Regions from separate parts of the Nitrobacter sp. CN101 genome, predicted to be linked through region 2. Evidence: predicted binding sites of a transcription regulator. Region 2 holds the regulator's gene; each other region holds the start of a gene.
The links. Region 2 encodes LexA, which represses DNA repair genes until DNA is damaged. Its sites were predicted from a motif close to TGTTCNNNNTGTGTTCNG; they were not measured.

Region 1 (7,434 bases), 1.8 Mb from region 2:
ATTCTGGCACGCACGCTGGAACGATGCGGCGTCAAGGTCGAAATTCTCGGCTTCACGACGCGAGCCTGGAAGGGTGGGCAGTCGCGTGAGGCGTGGCTCGCCGCCGGCAAGCCGGTCACGCCGGGGCGGCTCAACGATCTCCGTCATATCATTTATAAAGCCGCCGATGCCCCCTGGCGGCGGGCCCGGAAAAACCTCGGGTTGATGATGCGCGAGGGTCTGCTCAAGGAGAACATCGACGGTGAGGCGCTGGACTGGGCGCATAAGCGGCTGCTGGGCCGTTCCGAGCAGCGTAAAATTTTGATGATGATATCTGACGGTGCACCGGTCGATGATTCCACTCTCTCGGTCAATCCGGGAAATTATCTCGAGCGTCACCTGCGATGGGTGATCGAGGAAATCGAAACCCGATCTCCGGTCGAACTGATTGCCATCGGCATCGGTCACGATGTGACGCGCTATTATCGCCGCGCGGTGACCATCGTGGATGCCGAAGAACTCGGCGGCGCCATTACTGAACAGCTCGCCGAACTGTTCAGCGAGACGCATGATCCGCCGCCGGCGCCAGTACGCCGCCCGCGCAAGCTGCATTCGTAGTCGCTCGGCGCGCGTTGGTGGCATCCCGAACGGGATGCAAACGCGTTGCTTCGCAAAAGCGGGGCCATTACACACAGCGGTGTCCGCAGCATCCCCGGCGGTGCCAACATGCCGTGCTGCGTATGGGACGCATCACGGACAGATCGGTCCTTCGCGAATGGCACCATTGATCGATCGCCGCAGCCTGCTTTTCGTGATGTCAACCGGCCTGCTGTTGACGAACCCCTCCGTGGCCAGCGCGAGATTCGCAACCCACGCGCCTGAACAACCGCCGCCTGACGAGCTGACGCCGCCAGCGGCGGTGTCGATTGCCGTTAACGCCCGGCATGTCGCCTCGTTCGATCTGCGCGATCACTCGCGTACCCGCTTCGGATCGCTCGCCTTTCGCGGCGGGCTGATCCTTACCTCCTCGTTTCGCGGTTTCGGAGGGTTGTCGAGCTTGTTGCTTGATTCAAAAGGGCAACAGTTCATTTCCGCCAGCGACAAAGGCACCTGGTTCACCGGCCGCATCGTCTATGGGACGGTCGGTGAGATGGTCGGGCTCGCGGACGTCGAGGCCGCGCCGATGCTAGGACACGATGGCAAGCCGATCACCGCGCGCGGCTGGTTCGATACTGAATCGATCGCGCTCGATGGATCGCTGGTCTATGTCGGCATCGAGCGGGCCAACCGGATCATGCGCTTCGATTTCGACAGGGGATATACCCGCGCGCGGGGAGAAGAGGTCGAGGTGCCGGGGGCGATCCGCGGGTTGCCGTTCAACAGGGGCATTGAGGCGATGGTGGTCGTTCCACGCGACAGACCGCTCGGCGGTACGCTGATCGCGATCTCCGAACGTGGGCTCGATACGGGTCGCAATATCATCGCGTTCCTGATCGGCGGACCCTCGCCTGGCCGGTTCGCCATCCATCGGACCGAGAATTTCGATGTCAGCGACGCCTGTTTGCTGCCTGCGGGGGACCTGTTGATCCTCGAACGCAAATTCTCGCTGACAGGCGGCATCGGTGTCCGCATCCGCCGTATCAAGATCGATGCGATCGTGCCCGGCGCGCTGGTGGATGGCCCCTCGATTTTCGATGCCGATCTCGGACAGGAGATCGACAATTTCGAAGGACTCAGTGCGTTCGTGAACGACAATGGAGAAGTCGTTCTAACGCTCGTGTCCGATGACAATTTTTCGTTGATCCAGCGCACGCTGCTGATGCAGTTCACGCTGGTCGAGAATTGAAGGGGGGAGGGCCAGCGCTCGAGGCGGACAATCGGAGCTGCTGTTACTATAGCGTTTTCGAGCGAAGCATGGTCCTCGGGCTTGACCCGAGGATGGAGACCTGTTCGCGTGAAGAAAAAGGCGTCAGATCGAATGATAGAGTCCTGCTAAGAATCGGAAAGGCTCTAGCCGGCCTTGGCGGTCTGCTTCTTTTGGATCTGGCGCTTGATCTCGACCGCTTTCGGTGAAAGCTCTGAGTCCTTCGCCTTCAACAGGAAGGCATCGAAACCGCCGCGATGGTCCACGCTCCTCAGGGCATGGGTCGACACCCGGAACCGGACTGAACTGGCCAGAGTTTCTGACACAAAGGTGACGTTCACCAGGTTCGGCAGGAAGCGCCGCTTGGTCTTGATGTTGGAGTGGCTGACCCTGTGGCCCACCAAAGGAGCCTTGGCCGTCAGTTCGCAGCGCCGGGACATACGAAAATCCTCTGTCGTCCCCGGCATCTGCCTTCAAGGCGGGCTCGGGGTTCGAAATCGTGTCCATTTTAGGAACGCCGGACGTATAGGGGGACAGCAGCAGGGCGTCAAGGCGTCGGGACCGAACTCGGCTTATTTGCGCTCATGAACCCCATCCGCCTCATTATTCTGGCCGGATTTCTGCGCGCGTTGCCTGCATCGTGCCCTGCATCATATAAAGGGCGCAATCCGTATCGACGGATGGCCATCGACCACGGTGTTGCAGAGGAGGCCGAGATTTGTCAGGGCCCGAAGCGGTAATCCCGAGCCGACCCTGTTTTTTCACGTGTTCGCAGATGTGCCGGGCTGGGTTCCCTCGGTGGCTTCTGCTTAGATGAGGATTCAACGGTCGTTACAACCGGCGATAGTCTGCAGGCTTGGGAAAGCCAAGTCTGTTAGAATATTCGGGACCAGACGGAGACATGCAGGGCCACCCGTTGTGAGCTTATGCCGGACGACGTTGCTCCGATGGATTCTTTGTTCAATTTGGCAACTGGCCGGCGTGCCGTTTGCCATGTTTGCCGCGATGTTGACGGTGGCGGCGCCGGCGGCGGCGCAGGGCAAGCTTGAGGCTCGCTATGACGTCACCTTGGCGGGGATTCTCGTCGGCACCGGCGCCTGGACAGTCGATATCCTCGACGATCAGTATTCGGCCGCGGCAAGCGGGGGCGCCACGGGGCTTCTAAAGGCGCTTGCCCACGGGACCGGCACGGGCTCCTCGCAGGGCCGCATCGTCAACGGCGCGTTGATTCCCGCGAGCTATATTGCGACCATCTCGTCCTCCAAGAAATCCGAGACCATTCGCATGTCGCTGGCGGGCGGCAATGTAAAGGATTTCGTCATCGAGCCGAGCCCACCGGTCGACCCCAAGCGCATTCCGGTCAACGATGCGCACAAGCGCGGCGTGTTCGATCCAATGAGCGCAACGCTGCTGCGGGCTCCCGGCACTACCGACCCGCTCGGCCCCAGCGCCTGTCATGCCTCGACCGGGATCTTCGACGGCCGCATGCGCTACGACCTGCGCCTCGACTTCAAGCGCATGGACATGGTGAAGTCGGGAAAAGGCTATCAAGGCCCGGTCGTGGTCTGTGCGATCTTTTTTTCGCCGATCGCCGGCTACGTCCCGGACCGCTTCGCGATCAAATATCTCGCCGCCGAGCGCAACATGGAGATCTGGCTGGCGCCGATCGCCGGCACACGCGTGCTCGTACCCTATCGTCTGACGATTCCAACGCCGCTAGGCACGGGCAAGCTGGAGGCGACCGAGTTCCGCACGACGGCCATACCGCCGCAGACGGCAGCTAAAACCCGGTAGGAGTTGGCACTGGGCGGGACCGGCGACAGGGTCGTTTCGCTGCAAGAGAATCCTGTTGACTCCTGCTGTCGAATTCATGCGTCCATGGATTCATAAACTAAGAGAAATTGCTGCTCTTGTTAAGCGGCGCAGAACTTGATCTAGTTTCCATAGGTCCATTCAAACACGAGATGTTGCGGTGAACGAAGCCAGATAGATCAGGAGTCAGCGATTCGGGCGCGATTCGTTCCGGACTCGTTCCAAAGCTTAAGCTGCGGCTCGGCATGCGTCGCATTGTGAAACACATCCGATCCCGTGGTGCGGTTGCGTCCCCTGCAAGCAGGGTGCCTACGCAAATGTTGGGATCGATTGAGCCACGCCAATAGCCTCCAGTGGAGCTTTGGATTTGACATTCGCCTTCCCGCTCCGCTAGCGCCGCAAAAGCCCTCGGAAAATATGGCCTTTTCATCTTCGATATCTCCGCCCGGCAACGGTCGCGCGCCCGGCGCGGGCGTGACGGCAGTGCTCGGTCCGACCAACACTGGCAAGACCCACTTGGCCATCGAGCGGATGCTGGCGCATTCCTCCGGCATTATCGGCCTGCCGCTGCGCCTGCTCGCTCGCGAGATCTACAACAAGATTGTCGACCGCGCCGGGGCGGATTCCGTCGCCCTGGTCACCGGTGAGGAGAAGATCAAGCCGGCCCGCCCGCGCTTTTGGGTCTCGACCGTCGAAGCGATGCCGCGAGATCTTGACGTGTCTTTCCTCGCCATCGATGAAATCCAGATCGCGGCCGACCTTGAAAGGGGCCATGTTTTCACCGACCGCCTGCTACGCCGGCGTGGCCGCGACGAGACGTTGCTGCTCGGCGCAGCCACCATGCGCCCCATCGTCGAGCGGCTTCTGCCTGGCGCGAGTATCGTCACGCGCCCGCGGCTATCCCAGCTTGAATTCGCCGGCGACCGCAAGATCACCCGGCAGCCTCGCCGCACTGCGATCGTCGCCTTCTCGGCGGACGAGGTTTACGCCATTGCCGAACTGATCCGACGCCAACACGGCGGGGCAGCGGTGGTGTTGGGATCGCTTAGCCCGCGCACCCGTAATGCGCAGGTTGCGATGTTCCAATCCGGTGACGTCGATTATCTGGTCGCCACCGACGCGGTCGGCATGGGTCTCAATCTTGACGTCGATCACGTTGCCTTCGCTTCGGACCGTAAATACGACGGCTACCAGTTTCGCCGGCTCACGCCGGCTGAATTCGCGCAGATTGCTGGCCGCGCCGGCCGCGCCACTCGCAACGGCACCTTCGGCACCACCGGGCGCTGTGCGCCGTTCGAGCCCGAACTCGTGGACGCGCTGCAGAACCACACTTTTGAGGCAGTCAGAACGCTGCAGTGGCGCAATTCCGATCTCGATTTTTCTTCGCTCGGCGCCTTGCAAGTCTCGCTGGCGCTGACTCCTTCGCACGAGGCACTGACCCGCGCGCCGATTGCCGAAGATTTGCGGGTGCTCGATCACGCGGCGCGCGACGTCGAGGTGCGCGCCATGGCGCAAAGCGCGGCTGCGGTGGAGCGGCTGTGGGACGCTTGCCAAATTCCGGATTATCGCAAGATCGCGCCGGCGGCTCACGCCGAACTGGTGACGACACTGTTTGGCTTTCTGATGCGTGAAGGCAAGATTCCTGACGACTGGTTCGCGGCCCAGGTCGCGCAGGCCGATCGTGCCGACGGGGATATCGATACCTTGTCGGGACGGATCTCGCAGATCCGGACCTGGACTTTCGTGGCAAATCGCCCGGACTGGCTGGCCGATCCCGGGCACTGGCAGGCAATTTCGCGAGAGGTCGAAAATAAATTGTCCGATGCGCTGCACCAAAGGCTTACGGAGCGTTTCGTTGACCGCCGGACCAGTGTATTGATGCGCCGCCTGCGGGAAAACACGATGTTGGATACGGAAATCGGCAAGACGGGTGAGGTGATCGTTGAGGGCCATGTGATCGGCCGTCTCGACGGATTTACGTTCGCGCCGGATGCGGCGGAGGCGGGTTCCGAAGCCAAGGCCTTGCAGGCGATCGCGCAAAAGGCGCTAGCTGGCGAAATCGAGGCGCGCGCGGAGAAATTGTCGGGGGCGGCGGACGACCAGTTTGTGCTGACCTCGGATGGCACCATTCGCTGGACGGGAGACGCGGTGGCGCGACTGGTGGCCGCAGACGACGCGCTGCATCCGCGGCTGCGGATCATTTCCGACGAACGGCTGACCGGAGCGCCGCGCGAGGCGGTGCAAGCCAGGCTCGATCTATGGCTGAAAACCCATATCGAGAAGCTTCTCGGGCCGCTGTTCGAGTTGTCTAAAGCGGAGGATATCACCGGTATCGCACGCGGCATTGCCTTCCAGTTGATCGAGGCGCTCGGCGTGCTGGAGCGGCAAAAGGTCGCTGCGGAACTAAAGGATCTCGATCAGCCGTCGCGCTCGTCCTTGCGCAAATACGGGGTGCGTTTCGGCGCCTACCATATCTATTTCCCCTTGCTTTTGAAGCCGGCTGCGCGGTCGCTGGCCTCGCTGTTGTGGGCACTGAAGCAGGAGAATGCCGACCTTTCGGCGCTGTCCAGCGCGCAGCATCTCGCAAGTAGTGGCCGCACTTCGTTCCCGGCGGACAAGCTGCTCGATCGCGACGCCTATCGCGCCCTCGGCTATCGGCAATGTGGCGAACGCGCCGTCCGCGTCGATATTCTCGAAAGGCTTGCCGACCTGATCCGTCCGGCGCTGTCCTGGCGGGAAGGGGCGCCCGGCGAAAAGCCCGCCGGCGCATTCGATGGCCGCGGGTTTGTCGTGACGCAGGCCATGACGTCGCTCGCGGGCACTGCTGGTGAGGATTTCGCCTCCATCTTGAGCGCCCTCGGCTATCGCATGGAGCGGTGTCCGGTACCGCCACCTGCAACGGAGAGCGGTCCTGTGACGGGGATCACCGCGGAAGCGGTTTCTGGCGAAGTACCGGAAAGCGCGTCGCAGCAAGCGGCTGCGATGGATGGCGTGCTTGAGGGTCAGGAGTCTGTTTCCGACCGCGCGGATACAGCCGATATCGGACATGTTGAACCGGAGACCGCGGTGGATGCGGATTCATCCGGAGTCGCGGCGACGACCGTCGAAGCGGCGACTGAAGTTGCCGAGGAGCGGTCCGCGGCATCGCCAGCCGTCGGGGCCTCGGCGGCTTCCAACGCCGGCGAGGCGGCCATCAATAATGGTGTGCCGACTGATTCCGCGCCCGTTGTTGCCGGGAGCCCAATCGAAGGCGATGCGGTCTCCGCCGAGATCGCCGCGAATGTTGCGGCACCGGCTGAGGCGGACGGCGCGCCGGCGATGATTGAGGTCTGGCGGCCCGGCGGTCGGTCCGCCGATCGGCGTCCGCGTCACGATCGCAATCGGCATCGCCGGCAACAGGCGCGGCCGGATGGCCCGCAGCCGGCAACCGCTGACAAAGAGACGTCCGAGGGAGCGCAAGGGCGCGAGCGGTATGGGCGAGGCCGGCGTGGACAGTCTGCCGGTGGGGCAGCCGAAAGCGCGCCCGCGGGGAACGAGAGGGAATCGCGTGAAGGCAAGGGGGGGCGTCCGCGCGAGCGCTTCAAAGACAAGGGGCGGGACAGGGACCAGGATAAGGGTCGGGTTCAGGGTTCCCGCAAGGGCGGTCGCGAGGGGCGCTCCGACGCCGGACCCTCGCATCGTCCCTACGCCAGCAGCGCGCCGCGCGAGCGCGAGCAGTCGATAGATCCGAACTCGCCGTTTGCCAAACTGGCCGCACTCAAAGAGCAGCTTGCCAGCCG
Region 2 (7,434 bases):
CCTGAATAGGTACGAGCAGCCAGATGTTGCGCGCGAGGAATTCGATGGCGCCACCTCCCTCTTCAAGCCCTCTCTCGTAGGGATCCATTCGCAGGTTGGTGATTAACGCCCATGCTGATGTCTCGCGAACGCCTGTCGCGATGTTACCTTTCGCTGTCGCGAAGCTCAGCTTCCAATCATTCCAACGGATCGCATTCAGGTTGCCGCCTTGGTCGAAGTAGTAGATCGTGTCGCGTGGCGGCGCCTTCGTTTCTCCTTTGAGGAACGGCAGGAAATTGTAGCCGTCGAGATGAACCTTGAAGGTCTTGTTGCCGGATTGGAAGCCGGTCTTCATACGCTCCTTGAGATCGGGAATACCCGCTGCTGCAGCGAGCGTCGGCATCCAGTCGATCAACGAAATGGGCTCGTTGATTTGCGTGCCTGGCTTCACAACGCCAGGCCAGCGAACCATCATCGGAATGCGCATGCCGCCTTCCCATGTCGTGCCTTTCTCGCTCTTGAACGGCGTCATCGCGCCATCCGGCCACAGCGCAATTTCGGCGCCGTTGTCGGTCGTGTAGAGCACGATGGTGTTGTCGGCGATGCCGAGGTCGTCGAGTTGCTTGAGCAGTTCTCCCACCATCCCGTCATGCTCGACCATGCCGTCGGCATGAATGCCTTTGCCGGTCTTGCCCAGAGACTCCTTTTTAAGATGGGTGAAGACGTGCATGCGCGTTGAATTGAACCACACGAAGAACGGCCGGTTGGCGCGCGCCTGACGGCCGATGAAATCCTTGGCAGCGCCCAGGAACTCCTCGTCCACCGTCGGCATGCGCGCGACGTTCAGCGGGCCAGTGTCCTCGATCTTGCCGTCCGCCGAAGATTTAATGACGCCACGGGGACCGTACTTTTTCCGGAATTCAGCATCCTTCGGATAGAAGTAGCCCTCCGGCTCCTCTTCGGCGTTGAGGTGGTAGAGATTTCCGAAGAACTCGTCGAATCCGTGCTTGGTCGGCAAGTGCTCGTCACGGTCGCCGAGATGGTTCTTGCCGAACTGGCCGGTCGCATAACCTTGCGTCTTCATAACGTCGGCAATGGTCGGCATCCAGTCCTGAATGCCGTGCGGGTCGCCCGGCATGCCGATAGTCAAAAGGCCGGTGCGGAACGGCTCCTGTCCGAGAATGAACGAGGCTCGTCCTGCGGTGCAGCTTTGCTGTCCATAAGCATCGGTAAAGATCGCGCCTTCATTCGCAATGCGGTCGATGTTCGGTGTGCGATAGCCCATCATGCCCATGGTATAGGCGCTGATCTGTGGAACGCCGATGTCGTCGCCGAAGATCACGAGGATGTTCGGCTTGCGGCCGGCCACCGGCGCCGCGGGATGCCGCTGCGCCTGCGCCTGAGCGAGGTGCGTGGACGCAGTAGCGCCGAGCGCCGCCGCTGCGAGCGACGTGCTGGCGAGCAAGAGTTTGCGACGATCCAGAGTGCCAATCTTCGACGTGTTCTGATGGTCCTTGCTCATCTTGTCCTCTCTTGAGTACCTTCGGATGAACTTTTCAACCAGCCGGCAATACGGCCGACCAATCGATTGACGCGCTACTTCCACACTCACCATCTTGCTAACTAAACGATAATCAGCAGACACCTCCCAACCGCCCTTTGTGACCGGTCGCCCTCACAAGCTCTCTGAAGTGCTGATTGGTGACCAGAGCACGGTCCATCCAAAAAGTGCCGACGGTAACCCGGTGCGCGGCCTCTTTCGGATAATGCCTGTCCGATCCCATGCGGAAGGTGCCGCCGGAAATTAGGATCATGCGGTTGTCAGGAACCACATTGCGAAGCGCGATATTGCTCACATTCAGCACGGACCACACCCACTGACATTAACGGGGCATCAGCGCATTTTTGTAACGGGCGTCTAAAATTAGAACCTTCAGTATCCGGAACAACATTAAATCCTCAGAACCGCCAGCCGTCCATACCTCTCGCAAACAATGCTGCGGCTGGTATGGATTTTCGTTTGTCCGGCCGACGAACATCAAACCTTATTAGCGACGGCTACGCGCATAGTTGGAGACAAGGCAGAACGTGCGTATAGTCGTCCTCGCCACGTAAAAGGGCGGGCAGCAAATTGCACCGCCTGGCTAGTTGCGAGGTAGCCGACCGATGAGCGCTCTCGATTATTTCGCCTGGATCGTCCTCATTGTCCTCGTCGCCAGCACCGCATTCGTCGTCATCTTCATGGCGATGCTGCCGGGCATGATCGCCAAGCGTCGCAATCATCCCTGGGTCCAGGCCGTGACGGTGGCTGGCTGGATTACGCTCTTCCTTGGCTTCGCCCTGTGGCCGGTCGCCCTGATCTGGGCCTATGTCGATGTCCCCGCGCCGCGCAGGACAGAGGTGGTGTCGTGATCGTTGTTCTGCTCAACGTCTATCTCGTCATCCTCTTCATCCTGGTGAAGCTAAAGATCGTTTCCTTCAATCTTTTTTGGAAAGTTTCACCTGTCATCGTGTTGTTGCTGCTCCTGGTCGGGCTCTTTATCCCAATGGGATGGGGCGCACCGCAGGGCCCGGCCCTAGTCGTGCGCAATTCTGTTCAAATCGTCTCCAATGTAGCGGGTGAAGTGTCCGAGGTGCCGGTTCAAGCCAACACGGCGCTAAAGGCTGGCGACATACTTTTCAAAATTGATCCGACGCCCTACCGCGCGACCGTTGACGCGCTGACGGCGCAGCTAAAATTCGCTCAACTGCGACTGTCACAGATGACGCAGTTGTATGAGCGTGCCGCGGGACGCCACTTCGACGTTGAGCAACGGCAATCCGAGGTTGATCAACTGAGAGGACAACTAGAGGGAGCCCAGTGGAATCTCGACAAAACGACCATTCGCGCGCCGACCGATGGTTATGTAACCAATGTTGCGCTGCGGAAAGGCGCGCGCGTGGCGAATCTACCGCTGGCTCCGGTAATGGCATTCATAGACACATCCGACACTCTAGTCGGTGTCGAACTGGCACAAAATGACGCGCGATATGTAGCGCCCGGACAGGAGGTCGAAGTTACGTTCAAGTTTCTGCCGGGCCAAATTTTCCCCGCAAGGGTCGAAAGCGTCCTTCAGGCGATCGCCACCGGCCAGGTACAAACATCGGGCCTCGCCGTCCAGCCAAAGCAGATTGAAGCGGCTCCCTTCGTCGTGCGCGTTAAGCTTGATGACGCTAGGCTTGCAGCGAGCCTTCCCGCCGGCACCACCGGCACAGCCGCCATCTTCACTGATCGCGTAAAGCCAGCCCATATCATTCGCAAAGTTCTGCTGCGACAAACGGCGATTATGAACTACATATTGCCGTTCTAGGCATCGCGAAACTCACGCAGGCGTCTAGCCTCTCCCCTTGTGAGAGGGGGACGATACCAGCTCAGGATTTGATTGATATGGCAGACAAGAAAAACAAGACCGCCGGGAAACACAAACCCGCCCTCACCCACATCGACGTCAAAGGCGAAGCGCGGATGGTCGATGTCTCGGCAAAGCCCGCAACCGAGCGTGTCGCCGTCGCCGAGGGTCAGGTCGTCATGACCAAGGCGACGCTCGACTTGATTGAAAGCGGCAATGCCAAGAAGGGCGACGTGCTTGGCACCGCGCGCATTGCCGGCATCATGGCGGCCAAGCGCACTTCGGATTTGATCCCACTCTGCCATCCACTGGCGCTGTCGAAGGTCACGCTCGATATCGAGGCCGACAAGAAAATTCCGGGCTGCCGCGTCCGCGCAAGCGTCAAAGTCTCCGGCCCGACCGGAGTGGAGATGGAAGCCCTCACGGCGGTCTCCGTCGCCTGCCTGACGATCTACGACATGATCAAGGCCGTGGAACGCGGCGTCCGGATCGAGGGCATTCACCTCGTCGAGAAAAAGGGCGGCAAGTCCGGCCATTATCTCGTGACGGATACCCCCTCAGAACCATAGCCGCCGCGCGAACGGGTCGGTAAGCGGCATTTTGGCTCTTGGTACCGTTGTATGCGAGCCGCGAGTTCGGTAGATGTTTGACGCGCCCGCTAGGCGCATTACGCCTAGCGCGTATTCCGCAAATGGATACCGGTTTTGCGATCGGAATACACGCAAGTTATTGATTGAGGGGATTTTCTTACGGCTGATCGCACGGCCGGAAAATGCTCTAGGAGAATGGTCATGCCCCTGATGACGGTCGCCGACGCCCTTGCGGCTGTTCTTGCCGGAGTCGAACCGCTCCCGGAGGAACCCGTGGCTCTCGAAGCCGCGCATCGCCGGGTGTTGGCGCGCGACCTCCCCTCGCGCCGGACTCAGCCGCCGGTCGCAATGTCGGCGATGGACGGCTATGCGGTGCGCGCAGCGGACATTGCGACAATTCCAGCGCGGCTACAGGTGATCGGTGAGATCGCCGCGGGACGACCGCTCGAGCGCGCGCTGCAAACCGGCGAGGCCTTACGGATTTTCACCGGCGGCGTAGTGCCGGACAGCGCCGATACAGTCGTGATCCAGGAAGACACCGAACGCGACGGCAACCACGTTATCGTCAAGGAGGCCACTGCTCCCGGAAAGAACATTCGTCCTGCCGGCGTGGACTTTCGTGAGGGCGACGTCCTGATCCGGGCCAGCAGCCATCTCACCGATCGCCATCTTTCCCTTGCTGCCGGCATGAACTATCCAGACCTGCCGGTGCATCGCCGTCCCACAATAGCGATGCTCGCCACGGGCGACGAACTGGTTTTGCCGGGCGCGACGCCCGGTCCGGGCCAGATCATCCTGTCCAACGGCTACGCGCTTCGCGCACTCGCCCGAGGCGAAGGCGCCGAGGCGATCGACCTGGGTATCGCCGCCGACACCATGGACGCCACAACCGCCGCGATCCGCCGCGCCCGCGAGAGCGGCGCCGACATTCTGGTTACGACCGGCGGCGCGTCGGTCGGCGACCATGACTTCGTCAAGCGTGCGCTGGAGGCGGAAGGCGTGGAGATGGCGTTCTGGCGGATCGCACTGCGGCCGGGCAAGCCGATGATGCACGGACGTCTAGGCCCGATGCGGGTGATCGGCCTCCCCGGCAATCCCGTCTCGTCCTACATCTGCGCGTTTCTGTTCATGGTGCCGCTGATTCGTGCGCTATCGGGGCGTGAAGATGTGCACCACTGCATTGAACCGGCGCTGCTCGGAAGCGATGTTAGCGCCAATCAAGCCAGGCAGGATTATCTGCGCGCCCGGCTCACGCCCTCGACGGACGGCTTGCCGGTGGCGACGCCGATCGGGCATCAGGACAGCTCGCTGATGGGAAAACTCGCTGCGGCAGAGGCTCTCGTAATCCGCACGCCATTTGCGCCGGCCGCAAGCAAAGGCGAGCCCTGTGCCATCATTAAGCTTTCGCTGTCATAAAACGTCGCTTTGTTGACCTTAAATTAAAGGGTTGCGGAACACATATCGAACATATAGTGTATGTTCATGATTTGTTTCGAGGTTCGTGCCGCGGGGTTATAAGGGCTGCAGCCCCGATGTCCCCTAGTTGGCAAGAACCCCATCAACCAGGGACTGGGTCGGGATGCTCACGCGCAAACAGTATGAACTCCTGCGTTTTATCAACGAACGGCTGAAAGAATCCGGCGTGCCGCCCTCGTTCGATGAAATGAAGGACGCGCTCGACCTGCGCTCGAAGTCCGGCATCCATCGCCTGATTACCGCGCTGGAAGAACGAGGATTCATCCGCCGTCTACCCAACCGCGCCCGCGCCATCGAAGTCATCAAACTGCCCGAACTCGCCGCCAGCGGCGGCGGCGGCCGTCGCGGTTTCACACCGAGCGTCATCGAAGGCAATCTGGGCAAAGTCCGCCGCAGCAGCGGCGGCGCTGTCGTCGACGATGCGGAACGTCCGGTCGCCGTTCCGGTGATGGGACGGATTGCAGCCGGCACGCCGATCGAAGCGTTGCAGACCTGCAGCCACACCGTCAGCGTGCCGCCCGACATGCTTGGTACCGGCGAACACTACGCGCTTGAGGTGCGCGGCGATTCCATGGTCGATGCCGGAATTCTCGATGGCGATCTTGCGTTGATCCAGCGGAACCAGACCGCTGATACCGGCGACATCGTCGTTGCCCTGATCGACGACGAGGAAGCGACGTTGAAACGCTTCCGCCGTCGCGGCGCTTCGATCGCGCTGGAGCCGGCGAACACGGCTTACGAAGTTCGCATACTTCCGCCCAACCGGGTCCAGATCCAGGGCAGACTGATCGGCATTTACCGCAAGTACTGATTTCATCAGGAGCGAAAGGCTCCGACCGTGGACGAGCCGTTCAATCGTCCGGCTGGAGATCCTCGGGCGCCGGCGTGGCGTCGGCCGGGGGCTCCGGTTTTGATTGCAGCTGTGCTGACTGTTCATCGACGGCAGCGGATGACCAGGGACGATCGACGCCGACAGGACGTGCGGCATCAACAGCAAAGCCAGATCTTGAAGCACCAGATCTTGAAGCACTTGGGGTTCGCCACAGGGCAAGAGCGCCTTCACGCCGTAGCCTGTTTTGATCGATCACCTGCGCAAGGCACCCCTCCGGAGCCTGCCACGGCGTCACCATGAGCTCCGCCCGAGCGCAATCATCCTGTATCGCCTCCGGACGCCGCGTCAGCGCGACAAGTCCACCTCCACTCACCTTGACCACGCAGCCCTCATCGTCACATGAGGCGCCCTCCGCCAGTGTAGGGTCGGCAGACCCACGCCCATCCCCGTCGGCGGCAAGCCATTCCTTGACGGTGAAAGAGTCCTTACTCGTGCTGATGAGACGCAGCCTGCCGTCCCCGCCCCTCACGGCGACATTGCGACCTTCGGCGGAGATCAGGATATCCGGCGGCGTCACCGCAAGTGACCACACGATCGCCAACCCGACCACAGCTGCGCCGCTCCAGCGCAGCGGCGTTCTCAACAATCCGAGCAGAATGATGCCCGCGGTCGCCGCGAGCAGCGGTCCCGTTCCAAATGCAGCCGTATGACCGACGGCGCCCGGAAGCGCCGCTACCCATTGAGCCACAGCGACCATCCATTCGATGCCAAAGTCCATCAGCCGCCAGAACACGCCGTCGAAGCCAAACGGCATGGCCGCAAGTCCGAGAAGCCCGGCCGGCATCACCAGCGCCGAGATCACCGGCATCGCCAGCAGGTTCGCAACCATGCCGTATGGCGTCACCCGATGGAAATGGAACGCGACATACGGCGTGGTCGCGAGTCCGGCCACGAGTGACGCCAGCGCCAGCATAGCGATTTCGCGTCCACCCCACAGAGCGGCCCTCGCCGTCGGCGAGTGATCGGGGGTTGCAAGCATCTTCGGCATGCCGACCTGAACCAGCGCCACCAGCCCGAGCGTCGCCGCGAACGACATTTGAAAGCTCGGGTGAATCAACGACTCCGGCGCAATCGCAAGCACGATCATCGCCGCGACCGCGAGTGTGCG
Region 3 (7,434 bases), 360 kb from region 2:
CTTCCGGGAGATCACGAAACAGCCGCGCCATCTCATGCGCCGGTTTCAGATGCCGCTCGGCGTTGGCTTCGAGTTGTCGTCCGACGGCATCGATCGTGATCTTTTCGCGTATGCAGGTGAGGACATCCTGCAACGGACGGCGTGCAGGGTGATGGTACAGCACCTCGTTGGTCGCAAGCAGCGGCACGCGGGCGGCAGCCGCGATCCGCTGCAATCGCAGCAAACGGCGCCGGTCGTCACCGCGATAGAGCAGACTTACCGCGAGCCAGACACCGTCCGCGCGACTCTGCCGCAACCGGTCCAGCACCTTCAGGACTTTCGCCGGTTCAAAACGATGCGGCAAGATCAGAACCAAAAGCTGGCCTTCGGAAAATTCCAGCAGATCATCCAGCCTCAGATGGCATTCGCCCTTCTCCGCCGCCCGCTTGCCGCGGGTCAACAACCGACAGAGCCGGCCATAGGCGTTGCGATCACTGGGATAGACAAGGATGTCCAGCGTCCCATCGATGAAAACGAGACGCGATCCGATCAGCAGCCGCGGCTTATAACGAACCTCGGGGTTTCCCAGCTCCGTATAGGCGCGCACCACCCCCGCCAGCGTGTTGCGATCGGCAATGCCGATGACAGGCAGCCGCAGCTCGCTCGCCTGATGCACATATTCTTGCGGGTGCGACCCGCCGTACAGAAACGAGAAGTTGGTGGCAATGCCGATTTCGGCATAGGGTGGAATGTCGCGCGGATGCTTCATGCGAACAGCCCGTGGACAAACCATTTTGGCGGTACGGTATCGCCGTTCTCAGCCGCTTCATAAAGACCATCGCGATAGAGCCAGAACCGCAATCCGCTTTCGTCCTCGACGCGAAAGTAATCCCGCGTCGGCCTTGCCTCCTGCGTCCGCCACCACTCCATCGCGATGCGCTCGGGACCTTCGGCACGAACCACCGTATGAGTGACACGCCGCCAGATGAAATGACGCGGTGGCTTGTCCGGCACCTCCGCCAACTTCACCTCGATCGGCTCCGGCCGCGCAAACATCCGCAATGGCCGCAGCGGCGGCTCGTTCCCGATACGTGCGGGCCACTCGGCGCGCATGGCCGTCACGAAATGCTGTTGCGCCGGTAATGAGAGCGACTCGCGTTCGGGAATATGCGTATCCTGTGACAGATGCACGATGACGCGATGGCTGCCGATGCGCGCGGCAATGCGGTCGATCAGCGCCGACACTTCGTCATTGTCCTGAACATGCGCATCGAGGTCGCGCTGCTCCTGCACAACGGACTCGGTTCGCACTGCGGACAGCCGCACCAGATCGAATCCGAAACCAGGATCGAGCGGATCGATCAGCGCATCGAGCCGCTCGCGGAACAGGCGATCGACGATTTCGCCGCGCGCAACGGGACGGCCGGTCTCCACTGCGACGACTCGCACCGCGCCGTCGGTGCGGAAAAAACTCGCTTCCAGATGCCGCGCGCCCTTGCCATGCTTTTCCATCGCGGCGATGAGCGTGCGCGCAAGACCTGCCAGCGTCATCGCGATTGCGCCGTCGGTGGTGATCGGCTCGGCAAACCGCTTCTCGACGATATAATCCGGCGGCGGCTTGCGTGGATTAATTGGCGTATCGCCTTGCCCCAGCGCCTGTTCCAGGAGCGCTGTGAAAGCGATACCAAAACGAGCGGCGATCTCGTGGCGGCCGCGCGCAGCGACATCGCCGATGGTTTTCAACCCGGCGCGGCACAGCCCGCGCGTGATCGCATCATCCGCCCCCAGCGTGAACACCGGCAGCGGCGCAACAGATTCTAGCTCCGCGCCGGGCGCGACAATCCGGCCATGGGCATGGCGCGTCAACGCTCGCGCGCAGACCGGTGTGCCCGCGATCGCCGCGCTGACAACAAAGCCACGTCGCCTCAGCGCGTCGCACAGCGCGTTCATCAGCGCGGCCTCGCCGCCGAACAGATGCGCGCAACCGGTAATGTCGAGCAGCAGACCGTGCGGCGGATCGAGCGCCACCAACGGCGTGAAGCGGTCGCACCAGTCGGCGATGCCGTTCAATGTTTGCTCGTCCGCAATCTCGTCAGCATCGAACACGTCGATGTCGGGACAGATCGCACGGGCATTGGCCAGCGGCAGCCCGACCGCAAGGCCGAGACGTGCAGCCACATCGTCCAGCGCGGTGATAACCAGCGCGTTGTTTTGTTTGGCAACGACGATATGGGGCAACTTTCCCTTCGTCTTTGCCGAGCTAGATTGTGAATCACATGTTTCAGCCGACACTTCGGAGCGCAATAACTCGCGCCGGATGCGGTCGGTCGGCAGCCGCGGCAGCCACAGGCTGAGGATGCGTCTCGGAGTCATGGAACGAGACGTCACGGAAGAGGCACTCATCACACTTCCACTCCATGATCCATTGGCCGGTCTGGCCATGACGATTACGGACAAGCTGGGTTTCGAATACGGGCGCGCCCCATGCCTGCCAGGCCGCGCACGGCCGGCTCACCGCCGGGCGCACGATCCACCGTGTCTCCGCCGTCGAAGGCAGCGGGCTTGCCGCCACCCGCAGCAGCAGCCCGGTAACGCCGGAGGCCCGTGCCGCCAGCGTCAGCCTGCGGCTGGCGACGAGATCGAACAGACGCGTCTCCCCCCAAATCTCGATGACCACGGCGCCGAGCGCATCGCAGGCCAGCGCATCGGCCGCTGTCCGCAACGCGCTCTCCACATCCGGCGCATGGACCGTCACCAAAAGACAGGGGGCGAGGCCGATCTCCCGCCATCCACGCATCGACAGCGCACCGGATTCCCGCGCGGCAAAATCCTGCCGCACCCAGAGCAGCGGCCGATCCTTGCCAACACGCTGCGCAAGACCTGCGATGAACCCTGTCGCCGCCGCGCTATGCCGCCCCTCCGCGAACACCTCATGCACGGCGCCCTGCGCAAGCCCGCCCTGCAGCACGGCATCCGCCTCGCCATGACCGAGCGCCGCCCGGCCCGGCATTCCGCCCCCGTGATCGGTCTCGATGCGCGCGATGCGGTCACGCAGGCGCGCAAGCTTCCCTGCGCTGCTTCCGATTCCAGGCATGATCAAAAATCCGTCGTGACGTCAGAACCGATGACAAGCCTGAATGTTCACTATACGTTCTAGTAAACGTCGGCCAAGGCCAAGAGTCAACCGGGACTTTCCGGCGATGCTTTGTGATACCAAAGGAAATCAGGGCGTGCCGCCAATGGTCTCCGGCGCAGGTGGTGACGCCGGACGCGACCGCGGCGCAAAGCGTGTTCTGGCACGCCAATCAACAAATCACGTGGACGGCTGATCGACATGGCCGACGGACGCAAGGCGCTGTGACGGTGCATCCGTCCTATCTGCTGCGGCTGCTGGATCAGGACGCCAGAGCCCGTGAATATGAGCGCTTTGTCGGCGATCTGAAAATTGCCGCGACACAACTGCAGCGCGGCAAGGCAGCGTGATGGCCGCTGGTAGCGGCGCACAGCAAGTTCTGTGTGCAAAGCACCTTATGCCGCCAGCGTGGTCTCGACCAGCCTGATCCAGTACGACGTGCCGTACACGATAGCGTCGTCGTTGAAGTTGTAAGCGGGATGATGCAGGCCCGCGCTATCGCCATTGCCGATGAAGATGAAGGCGCCGGGCCGCGCTTCCAGCATATAGGCGAAATCCTCCGCGCCCATCATCGGCGGCGTCCCGTGTACATTGTTATCGCCAGCAATCTCTTTCGCGATCCTGATCGCGGTATCTGTCTGCTCGGGGTGATTCACTGTGACCGGATAGCCGCGCCTGAATTTGACATGGATCCTGGCGCCAGTCGTCAGCGCCACGCCAGCGGCAACCTCTCGAATCCGTTTTTCCATCAAGTCGCGAATATCCGCCCTCAGGGTGCGGACCGTTCCGCGCAGCTCGGCCGTTTGGGGAATGACGTTGCTGGTACTGCCGGCGTGGAACTCACATACGGAAATCACCGCCGATTCCAACGGATCGACATTGCGCGACACGATCGATTGCAGGGCAACGACAAGCTGCGAGCCGGCCAGCACCGGATCAATACAGAGATGCGGACGCGCGGCGTGGCCGCCGTGGCCCTCGATCCTGAAATCGACGCTGTCGGTCGCCGCCATGATAGGCCCCGGCCGGATGGAGAAGGCGCCGAGCGGCAGTCCAGGATTGTTGTGCATGCCGTAGACCTGATCGATCCTGAAACGATCCATCAGCCCGTCCTTGATCATCGCCGCGGCGCCTGCGCCGCCCTCTTCCGCCGGCTGAAAGATCACGACCGCCTCGCCGGCGAAATTCCGCGTCTCCGCGAGATAACGCGCGGCACCGAGCAACATCGCCGTATGGCCGTCATGGCCGCAGGCATGCATCTTGCCGGCGGTCTTCGAGGCGTAAGGTAAACCGGTTTCCTCTTGAATCGGCAGCGCGTCCATATCGGCGCGCAGACCGATCACCTTGACTTCCCCGCCAGCGGGACGTCTGCCCTTGATGACGCCGACGACGCCGGTCCTGCCAAGCCCGGTCACGATCTCGTCGCAGCCGAATTCCCGCAAGCGGTCGGCCACGAACGCAGCGGTGCGAGGAACGTCGTACAGAAGCTCCGGCTGCGCGTGGATATCCCTGCGCCAGCCAGCGATTTCGGATTGCAGATCGGCAACGCGGTTGACGATAGGCATTCTTGTTTCCGATCGGGTTGCACGGATCTTCGCTAAAGCATTTTCAGCCGACGAAAGGGCGTCACGCCGACTTGCGAACGGCATTATCCATCAAAGTCTTGCCGAGTGACCAGATCGCGCCCGGAACCTGGTGGCTTGCGGCAATGACGCTGTCGAATGAGGTCTCGATCCACTTGCAATCTTCATCATTGATGATGAGTGGCGGCAGCAGCTTGATCGTATGGCTGCCGTGACCGGCGACCTGGGTGAGTATCTTGTGATCCTTGAACAACGGCACGGTGATAAGCTGGCAGAACAGGCCCTTGTTGGCAGTCTCCAGCAGATTCCACGATGCCCTCAGTCGCAGCGATTTCGGCGGCCCGAACTCAACGCCGATCATCAGGCCCTTGCCGCGGACCTCCTTCAGAAGCTCGTAACCCGGCACCATGCGGTTGAGCGCCAATTGCAATTCCGCGCCGCGCTGCGCGGCGTTCTCGACCAGTTTCTCGGCCTTCAGCACTTCAAGCGTGGCAATGCCTGCCGCCATCGCGAGATCGTTTTTGGCGAACGTCGAGCCGTGCACGACGGCGCGATCCATCCGGTTGAATATTTTGTCGAAGATGTGCTTGCGGGTCAGCACCACGCCGATCGGCACATGACCGCCGGACAACGCCTTCGCCAGCAGCACCATATCCGGCTCGACGTTCCAGTGCTCGACGGCCAGAAACCGTCCGGTCCGGCCGATACCGGTTTGGATCTCATCCGCCACGAACAGCGTGCCATATTTCCGACACAGCGCGGCAGCTCCCGGCAGGAATTCATCGGTGGGCATGTTGACGCCCTTGCCCTGAATCGGCTCGACGATGAAGGCCGCGATCTGGCGCGACGACAACGTTTGCTCCAGCGCGGCGAGATCGTTAAACGGAATCACTTTGCAATCGGGCAGCAGCGGCTCGAATCCGCCGCGGAAATTCTTGTCGTCTGTCAGCGAGAGCGCGCCATAGGTCAGTCCGTGGTAGCCGTGATCGCAGTAAACGATGCCCGTCCGTCCGGTGGCGACACGCGCGAATTTGATGGCGGCCTCGACGCTTTCCGCTCCGGAATTCGCAAAAAAGACCTTGTCGAGGTAGGGAACGTGAACGAGCAGCCGCTCAGCCAAAACACCGGCCAGCGTGGAGACATCCATTTGCACAAGATTGGGGAGATCACTGTCGAGGACGCCTTTCAGGGCATTCCGCAACACAGGATGGTTCCGACCAATCGCAAAAACGCCAAATCCGCTCAATAGATCAAGGTAATGTGCGCCCTCGCGATCGACCAGATATTGGCCCTGCCCACTTTGGAAACCAACGTCGTAGCCGATGGTCTTCAGAACCCTGACAAGCTGTTCATTGAGGTGGCGGACATGCATCGCGCTGCGCTGCGCCTGCCGTTCCACAAACATCTCGGAAACGTCTAGATTTGGATATAGCATCCGCTACATAGTTCGGTTGATGGTCGCTTCGTCAACTGAAAAGCACGAACACGGTATTTGACTTTGTCACTGATCCCCAGCCCTTCTACTTAAGCACAGGCTTGAAAACATGTTGCAGCGCCCAGGACATACCATGCGCATTTTAGATTATTGCAGAACTTCCGCTATTTCCTCCCTTGTCGCAACCGCTCTGGTGACAGCGGGATTAGGGTCCGCTATCGCGGGTGATCCCACCGGGGATTGGCTGGTTGCCGACGGGGTCGCCAAAGTCCGGGTGGCCGAATGCAAGGGCAGCATGTGGGGTGCGATCTCCTGGGAAAAAGAGCCGGGCGTCGACAGCAATAATGCCGACCACGCCAAGCAAGCCCGGCCCACGCTCGGCATGCCATTGCTGTTTGATATGAAGAAAAAAGCGAACGAAGATCTTTGGGAGGGGCAGGTCTACGACGCGAAAACCACCGGCCGGCTTCAAACGGCCAGCATCCGTCTACTGGACCCTGATAAACTCGAGATCAAAGGTTGCATGCTCGGCATCCTATGCGGCGGCGAAACCTGGACCCGCGCCGCCCCCCCGATTCCAAGCAGCCCATCCAACGGTCCTGCCAGCACCGCGCCGAAGGCGGGCATGGCCAAGACCGCTCCGTCGAAGTCTGCGCACAAGACCATCGGTCAAAAGTCCGCTACCAGTGCCACCCCGCCGACCGATCCTGTCGGCGATATCTGTCTACTTCCCGAGATCGCGGGGACGGCCCATTAACGCGGGCTGAAACAAGAGCACCGCGGCAAGGGTGGTGATGAGCGACAGCGCCAACAGCTTACCCATGCTTGCCGTGCCCGGATGACTCGACAACCACAGGCTACCGAAAGCGGTCGCGGTTGTCAGAGCGCTGAAGAAGATCGCCCGCGTGAGGCTTGATTGCAGCAGGTTCGTTCTGCCGGATCGCCAGGCCGTGACATAATAAATCTTGAACGCCACGCCGACGCCGAGCAGCAACGGCAACGCGACAATGTTGGCGAAGTTGAGAGGAAGCCCGATCATCACGCAGATCTCGAGCGTCACCGCTCCCGCCACCAGCAGCGGCACCAGCGTCAGCAGCACATCGGTAATTCGGCGCAGTGCCAGCCAAAGCAGGAGGCTGATGGAGATCAAAGCCCAGAGTCCCGCCTCGATAAACGCCTTAACGATGGTGTCGCCGGACTTGAGAATCGATACCGGCCCGCCGATGGCGTTGGGCGCAGCCGCGAGCACAGCGCTGGCAAATTTTCGCAGCGTCTCGTTGTGGTCCGGATCTCCGCGCGGCAAC

Region 1: the regulator LexA is predicted to act here: its motif matches at 3,862-3,879, upstream of ACZ5IL_RS02570 (helicase-related protein).
Region 3: the regulator LexA is predicted to act here: its motif matches at 3,118-3,135, upstream of ACZ5IL_RS09745 (ImuA family protein).

The regions. Positions count from the first base shown of each region.
Region 1 is NZ_AP038833.1:547,452-554,885, forward strand. Features, by position in the region: gene cobT (cobaltochelatase subunit CobT) at 1-597, shown strand, start outside; gene ACZ5IL_RS02555 (esterase-like activity of phytase family protein) at 755-1,825, shown strand; gene rpmB (50S ribosomal protein L28) at 1,990-2,283, opposite strand; gene ACZ5IL_RS02565 (DUF3108 domain-containing protein) at 2,837-3,637, shown strand; gene ACZ5IL_RS02570 (helicase-related protein) at 4,073-7,434, shown strand, end outside.
Region 2 is NZ_AP038833.1:2,326,989-2,334,422, reverse strand. Features, by position in the region: gene ACZ5IL_RS11585 (arylsulfatase) at 1-1,501, opposite strand, end outside; partial or broken gene ACZ5IL_RS11580 (SUMF1/EgtB/PvdO family nonheme iron enzyme) at 1,641-1,793, opposite strand; gene ACZ5IL_RS11575 (DUF3302 domain-containing protein) at 2,146-2,391, shown strand; gene ACZ5IL_RS11570 (HlyD family secretion protein) at 2,388-3,329, shown strand; gene moaC (cyclic pyranopterin monophosphate synthase MoaC) at 3,407-3,937, shown strand; gene ACZ5IL_RS11560 (molybdopterin molybdotransferase MoeA) at 4,160-5,374, shown strand; gene lexA (transcriptional repressor LexA) at 5,538-6,245, shown strand; gene ACZ5IL_RS11550 (ComEC/Rec2 family competence protein) at 6,286-7,434, opposite strand, start outside.
Region 3 is NZ_AP038833.1:1,964,979-1,972,412, reverse strand. Features, by position in the region: gene ACZ5IL_RS09755 (error-prone DNA polymerase) at 1-748, opposite strand, end outside; gene ACZ5IL_RS09750 (DUF6504 family protein) at 745-2,352, opposite strand; gene ACZ5IL_RS09745 (ImuA family protein) at 2,261-3,073, opposite strand; partial or broken gene ACZ5IL_RS09740 (UdgX family uracil-DNA binding protein) at 3,199-3,462, shown strand; gene ACZ5IL_RS09735 (M20 aminoacylase family protein) at 3,508-4,677, opposite strand; gene hpnO (aminobacteriohopanetriol synthase HpnO) at 4,739-6,130, opposite strand; gene ACZ5IL_RS09725 (DUF2147 domain-containing protein) at 6,240-6,887, shown strand; gene hpnN (hopanoid transporter HpnN) at 6,855-7,434, opposite strand, start outside.